2 regions of the Collimonas sp. PA-H2 genome follow, and region 1 is predicted to be linked to the other one. Evidence: predicted binding sites of a transcription regulator. Region 1 holds the regulator's gene; the other holds the start of a gene.
The links. Region 1 encodes LexA, which represses DNA repair genes until DNA is damaged. Its sites were predicted from a motif close to ACTGTATNNNNATACAGT; they were not measured.

Region 1 (3,411 bases):
TGCTTGGTCAGCGCTTCAGCGATGTCGAAGTTGGTCACGGAACCGAACAGACGGCCGTCAACGCCCGATTTTTGCGAGATCTGAACAGTCAGGCCGCTCAGTTTTTCGCCCTGGCCTTGAGCCACAGCCAGCTTGGCTGCTGCCGCTGTTTCCAGGTCAGCGCGCTTCGCTTCGAATTCAGCGATAGCAGTTGTGGTAGCACGACGTGCCATACGTTGCGGGATCAGGAAGTTACGCGCGTAACCGTCCTTGACGCGAACAACTTCGCCCAGATTGCCGAGATTAACGACTTTTTCCAACAGAATAACTTGCATATTTTTCTCCTATTTCAAGTCGTCAATTAAGCGTTGTGCAGATCGGTGTATGGCAGCAGCGCCAGGAAACGTGCGCGCTTGATCGCAGTGTCCACTTGACGTTGATAGATTGCCTTGGTGCCGGTCAGACGTGCTGGCATGATCTTGCCGTTTTCCTGAACAAAATCCTTGAGCGTGTCGACATCCTTGTAATCAACGCTGGCAACGTGTGCAGCGGTGAAACGGCAGAATTTCTTGCGCTTGAACAGCGGGTTTTGTTGTTGACGCTTGTTTTTCAGTTTGCTTTTATCGAACTTTTTACCGAATGCCATTTTTGGCTCCTGTATCTAAAATAATTAATCTGCAATTTCCGCTATGTTCTCTAGGAACCATCTGCTTCCATTGCAGCGAAATCCGTGATGTGAAATACCAGACTCCTGCCGTTGCGACTCTTGCGCGCCATAAAACCGGTAAACCAGAAGGTGCCTCCCAATGGCGCCTGACTGAATCTTCCTGAAATCTCGCCGACGGCTAGCGCGGCGATTTCAAATTCGATCAAACGCTTTATTCCTGCTTCAATCGGCTCCGAACGGTGCTGCAGGTTTGCAGATACGATCGGAATGCCTGCCGGTGTATAACGTATGACTTCACGTTCGGCAATTTCGGCAACCAGCTGAAACACGTTATTGGCTTGGCTCACTCCTGATGGACTCGATGGCTATAAGAATGCTGGCGGGGAAGATAAATCAGGCTGCCGGCGCTTCAGTGCGATGGCTCTTGGCAGCATCTTCCTTCTGCACAGCCTTCATCATTGGCGAAGGACCTGTTTCGGCCTTCTTCAGCTTGACGGTCAGATGACGCAATACCGCATCATTGAACTTGAAGCCGGTTTCGATTTCAGCCAGAGTTTCGCTGTCGCACTCGATGTTCAGGCAGACGTAATGCGCTTTTGCCAGTTTCTGGATCAGGTATGCCAGTTGACGGCGGCCCCAGTCTTCCACGCGATGTACAGTGCCGCCACGTGTAGTGACGATACCTTTGTAGCGTTCGATCATTGCAGGCACTTGCTCGCTTTGATCTGGATGGACGATAAATACGATTTCATAATGACGCATGTAAGCTCCTTTTGGACTGATTGAAGAATCGCCCACCTCGGCGTCAAGACGAGTGTGGGAAGAGGAAAACCAGCAATAGTACGCGCAATTGCAACAAAACTCAATGCTTTCAGGCGCCTGCGGCCACCTAAGCATAAGTAAGTGGCTAAATCGCATCAATTTATCTTGCATTTGCACAAATACTGTACAAAAATACAGACTGTTGATATACACAGCACAAATGCAGCGCAACGCGCTTATGCCCTTCTTGTCGCTTTGTGCTTCTATCTGAATTGGATAGCCTCGGCTGTCAAACCTTGCCTTCAAACACTTATGATTAAACTGACCGCCCGCCAACAGCAAATCCTCGACCTGATCAGGGACGCCATCGAAAACACCGGCTTCCCGCCGACGCGCGCGGAAATCGCGACCGAACTCGGCTTCCGTTCGGCGAATGCGGCAGAAGAACATTTGCAGGCGCTGGCGCGCAAGGGCGCCATCGTGATCGCCCCCGGCACCTCGCGCGGCATCCGCCTGACGGAAACCACGCTGCGCAGCCAGGGCACGCAACTGGCGCTGCCCCACCCGGCCCTGATGCAGCTCAGCCTGCCGCTGGTCGGCCGCGTCGCCGCCGGCTCGCCTATCCTGGCGCAGGAGCACATCCAGGCCAGCTACAACGTCGACCCTGCCCTGTTCAGCGCCAAGCCGGACTATCTGCTGAAGGTTCGCGGCATGTCGATGCGCGACGCCGGCATCCTGGATGGCGACTTGCTGGCGGTAAAGAAAGCCGACAGCGCAAGAAATGGCCAGATCGTCGTGGCCCGGCTCGGCGACGATGTCACCGTCAAGCGCTATCAGAAAACCGGCTCGGTAATCCAGCTGCTTCCCGAAAACCCGGATTTTGAACCTATTGTTGTCAACGCCCAGGAAGACTTCGCCCTGGAAGGCCTTGCGGTCGGCCTGCTGCGTAGCTGGAACTAAGGAGCAACAAAAAAACACGGCCGGACCTGCCGCAGCGGCAGGCCCCAGTCCGGCGTCAGGAGCGGTCGAGCCGGCGCCGCTTGGTCAGTATCTGACTGGCGATGCCGCGTAGGATATTGACCTCTTCGGTTTCCAGCTGAGCCCGTGAAAACAGCCGTTTCAGGCGCGGCATCAATTTTTTCGGGCTGGCGGGATCGAGGAATTCAATTTCGATCAAAGCCTGCTCCAGATGCGCAAACATGCCGTCGATGTCGGTCAGGCTGGCGGCATTGCCCTGGAAACCGATCTCGCCGGCCCCTGCGGGTGACAAATCCTCGCCGGCGGCAACCCGGCATTCATAGGCCAGCACTTGCACCGCTTGCGCCAGATTCAGCGACGAGTATTCTGGATTGGCAGGAATATTCAGCAAGACATTGCACTTCTCCACTACTTCGTTGGGCAAGCCGTAACGCTCGCTGCCAAACAATACCGCGGCATTGAGGCTGACATCGCCTGCAAGCTGCGCCGCCAACGCGCGCGGCGCAGTCAAGGGCGGCGAGAATTCGCGCAAGCGGGCGCTCAGGGCGGCGGCGAAATTGCACCCCTCCAAGGCCTGCTCAACGCTGTCGACGATTCGCGCCGAAGCCAGGATATCCTGTGCGCCGCTGGCGAACGCCACGGCTTCTTCGCGCTGCAGGACGTCAGGAAAACGCGGATTGACCAGGACCAGCTCGGAAAACCCCATGGTTTTGATCGCGCGGGCGGCAGCGCCGACATTGCCGGGACTGCTGGTTTCGACCAGCACGAAGCGCAGCCGCTGAAAAAGAGACGTATCGATTTTCGCCGAATTCATTTGTGCCCTCCACTCAAGCGACGAGCGCTATCAAACGAAAGAAAATCTGTGTTCATCTGGCCTTTCGGGTAAAAGTAAGCGTTCAATTAAGCAATCTAGGTTTAAAATAGCGCCATAACGCAGATTTCTGCGACTAAAAGCTGCTTATTTATCAAAATAAGTATCGGATAGGCGCCGGAAAGTCCGCATCGTTCATTATTATCAATCAATA
Region 2 (3,411 bases), 1.6 Mb from region 1:
CCTTGACGAAACGCGAAGGCGGCACGCGCAATAATTTGTTGGCCACCAGCGTCACCGTGATCTGCAAGCGCTCGGCTACCCGGTACAGGATTTCCTTGATAACGTTTGGACAAGCATCGCCGTCAACCCAGATCTGCATGGCGGCGGGCGCCGGCGTTGCTCCACCGGTGATTGAGGGGATATTAATTTTGTCCCCACAACTCGCCGTTCGGTCCGGTTCTCGGCGCACTGACGCCAAAATGCGTATAAGCCGCCGGTGTGGCAATACGGCCGCGCGGCGTCCGTTGCAAATATCCTTGCTGGATCAGATACGGCTCCAGCACGTCTTCGATAGTGTCGCGTTCTTCGCCGATCGCCGCCGCCAGGTTGTCCAGGCCGACCGGACCGCCACCGAACTTGAACAGCACCGCTTCCAGCAGTTTCCTGTCCATGACGTCGAAACCGACCGGATCGACGTCCAGCATGACCAGCGCGGCATCCGCCATCGCCTTGGTGATTTCGCCATTGCCTTTGACCTCTGCATAATCGCGCACGCGGCGCAGCAGCCGATTGGCGATACGCGGCGTGCCGCGGCTGCGCTTGGCGATCTCGAAAGCGCCATCGTCCATGATGGGCGCGCCCAGCAGAGAGGCGCTGCGGGTGACGATCTTGCCCAGCTGCTGCGGTGTATAAAATTCGAGGCGGGCGACGATCCCGAAACGGTCGCGCAAGGGATTGGTCAGCATCCCGGCCCGCGTGGTCGCACCCACCAGGGTGAAAGGCTGAAGGTCGAGGCGCACCGAGCGCGCGGCGGGACCTTCGCCGATCATGATATCTATCTGATAATCTTCCAGCGCCGGGTACAGGATTTCTTCAACGACCGGCGACAAACGATGAATCTCGTCGATGAACAGGACATCGTTGGCTTCCAGGTTGGTCAGCAGCGCCGCCAGGTCGCCGGCGCGCTCCAGCACCGGACCGGAAGTCTGGCGCAGATTGACGCCCATTTCACGCGCGATAATGTGCGCCAGCGTAGTCTTGCCCAGACCCGGAGGGCCAAACAACAAAGTGTGATCGAGCGCCTCGCGCCTTTGGCGCGCGGCGGTGATGAATATCTGCAGCTGATCGCGTATCTTTTCCTGGCCGACGTACTCGTCCAGCTGCTTCGGCCGCAAGGCGCGTTCGATCGCCTCTTCGTTCGGCGATGCCGGCGTGGCGGAAATGATGCGCTGTTCGGTGAAATCGTCGGTTTGGATACTCATGTTCGGATTGTAGCCAGTGTGCGGCGATTAAATATATAAAAAAACCACGCTACGCCAATAAAAGACAAATCATCCTGCTTTGTGCCGCCACCCTACAGCTTGGAGAGCGCTTTCAATGCCAGTTTGATACCTTCCGACACGGTAGCCTCGGGCGGCAGCTGCTTGAGCGCCAGCATGGCTTCCTTGTCCGAATAGCCGAGCGCGATCAGGGCATTCAGAATATCGCCGCTGGCATCGCTGCCATGAGGGCTGCCGATCGGTCCCAGATCCGCGCCCAGCTTGCCTTTCAGCTCCAGCAGCAAGCGCTCCGCGGTTTTCTTGCCGATGCCGGGCACTTTGGTCAGCCGTCCGGCTTCCTGCAAGGTGACGGCCTGGGCCAGATCCTGCACTGACATACCGGACAGGATCGAAAGCGCAGTACGGGCGCCGACGCCGCTGATCTTGATCAACTGCTTGAAGACGTTGCGTTCTTCGGCTGTGCCAAAACCGTACAGCACATGAGCATCTTCGCGTATCGCCAGATGCGTCAGCAAGGCGATTTTTTCGCCGAGTCCCGGCAGATTATAGAAAGTGCTCATCGGCACCCCAACCTCGTAACCGACGCCGTTGCAGTCGATCAGCAGTTGGGGTGGATTTTTTTCGAGCAGAATGCCTGAAAGACGACCTATCATCGCGGTATGGCCTTAATGTGAATCAATGAATCATACAGGACAACTGGTTAAAAACACAGTAGTTTTCTTGCGGGAATGCGGAAATTGCAGGAAATGAAGAGAAACGCATAATTTCCGCGCAAAGCAAAAACCCTCTGCAAGGTAAGTTGCAGAGGGTTTTTTAATAAAAGCCTGACGATGACCTACTTTCACACTGGTTGCAGCACTATCATCGGCGCAAATTCGTTTCACGGTCCTGTTCGGGATGGGAAGGGGTGGTACCAAATCGCTATGGTCATCAGGCATAACTTGTAACCGCTGCTTGTTCTCCAGTAGGAGCAACAAACAACGCAATCTAGAAGAAGTAGTTTTTTATACCGAGCTCACTAGGGTGAGTGAGCCCGGTTGGGTATGAATGTCCAAACGGTGTTGCTATCTTTGATGGATAGTCACCTAGGCAAACAAAAAAGCTCATCATATAACCTGCTAAGGTTATAGGGACAAGCCTCACGGGCAATTAGTATCAGTTAGCTTAACGTATTACTACGCTTCCACACCTGACCTATCAACGTCCTGGTCTCGAACGACCCTTTAGGGGAATCTAGTTCCCGGGAAATATCATCTTAAGGCAAGTTTCCCGCTTAGATGCTTTCAGCGGTTATCTCTTCCGAACTTAGCTACCCGGCAATGCCACTGGCGTGACAACCGGTACACCAGAGGTTCGTCCACTCCGGTCCTCTCGTACTAGGAGCAGCCCCCTTCAAATTTCCAACGCCCACGGCAGATAGGGACCAAACTGTCTCACGACGTTTTAAACCCAGCTCACGTACCACTTTAAATGGCGAACAGCCATACCCTTGGGACCGGCTACAGCCCCAGGATGTGATGAGCCGACATCGAGGTGCCAAACTCCCCCGTCGATATGAACTCTTGGGAGGAATCAGCCTGTTATCCCCAGAGTACCTTTTATCCGTTGAGCGATGGCCCTTCCATACAGAACCACCGGATCACTATGTCCTACTTTCGTACCTGCTCGACTTGTCAGTCTCGCAGTTAAGCACGCTTATGCCATTGCACTATTAGCACGATGTCCGACCGTACCTAGCGTACCTTCGAACTCCTCCGTTACACTTTGGGAGGAGACCGCCCCAGTCAAACTGCCTACCATGCACTGTCCCCGATCCGGATAACGGACCAAGGTTAGAACCTCAAACAAACCAGGGTGGTATTTCAAGGTTGGCTCCACGAGAACTAGCGTCCCCGCTTCAAAGCCTCCCACCTATCCTACACAGATTGGTTCAAAGTCCAATGCAAAGCTACAGTAAAGGTTCATGGGGTCTTTCCGTCTAGCCGCGGGTAGATTGCATCATCACAAACATTTCAACTTCGCTGAGTCTCGGGAGGAGACAGTGTGGCCATCGTTACGCCATTCGTGCAGGTCGGAACTTACCCGACAAGGAATTTCGCTACCTTAGGACCGTTATAGTTACGGCCGCCGTTTACTGGGACTTCAATCAAGA

Region 2: ruvA (Holliday junction branch migration protein RuvA) is a predicted target of LexA. The motif match lies at 1,955-1,972, and genes of this name have one in related genera.

What each region holds. Positions count from the first base shown of each region.
Region 1 covers NZ_PDBX01000001.1:4,865,915-4,869,325, reverse strand. The annotation lists gene rplI (50S ribosomal protein L9) at 1-314, opposite strand, end outside; gene rpsR (30S ribosomal protein S18) at 341-625, opposite strand; gene priB (primosomal replication protein N) at 676-993, opposite strand; gene rpsF (30S ribosomal protein S6) at 1,040-1,408, opposite strand; gene lexA (transcriptional repressor LexA) at 1,721-2,368, shown strand; gene BCF11_RS22315 (RNA methyltransferase) at 2,424-3,200, opposite strand.
Region 2 covers NZ_PDBX01000001.1:3,253,482-3,256,892, reverse strand. The annotation lists gene BCF11_RS14935 (YaiI/YqxD family protein) at 1-139, opposite strand, end outside; gene ruvB (Holliday junction branch migration DNA helicase RuvB) at 183-1,241, opposite strand; gene ruvA (Holliday junction branch migration protein RuvA) at 1,334-1,912, opposite strand; rRNA gene rrf (5S ribosomal RNA) at 2,082-2,194, opposite strand; rRNA gene BCF11_RS14915 (23S ribosomal RNA) at 2,388-3,411, opposite strand, start outside.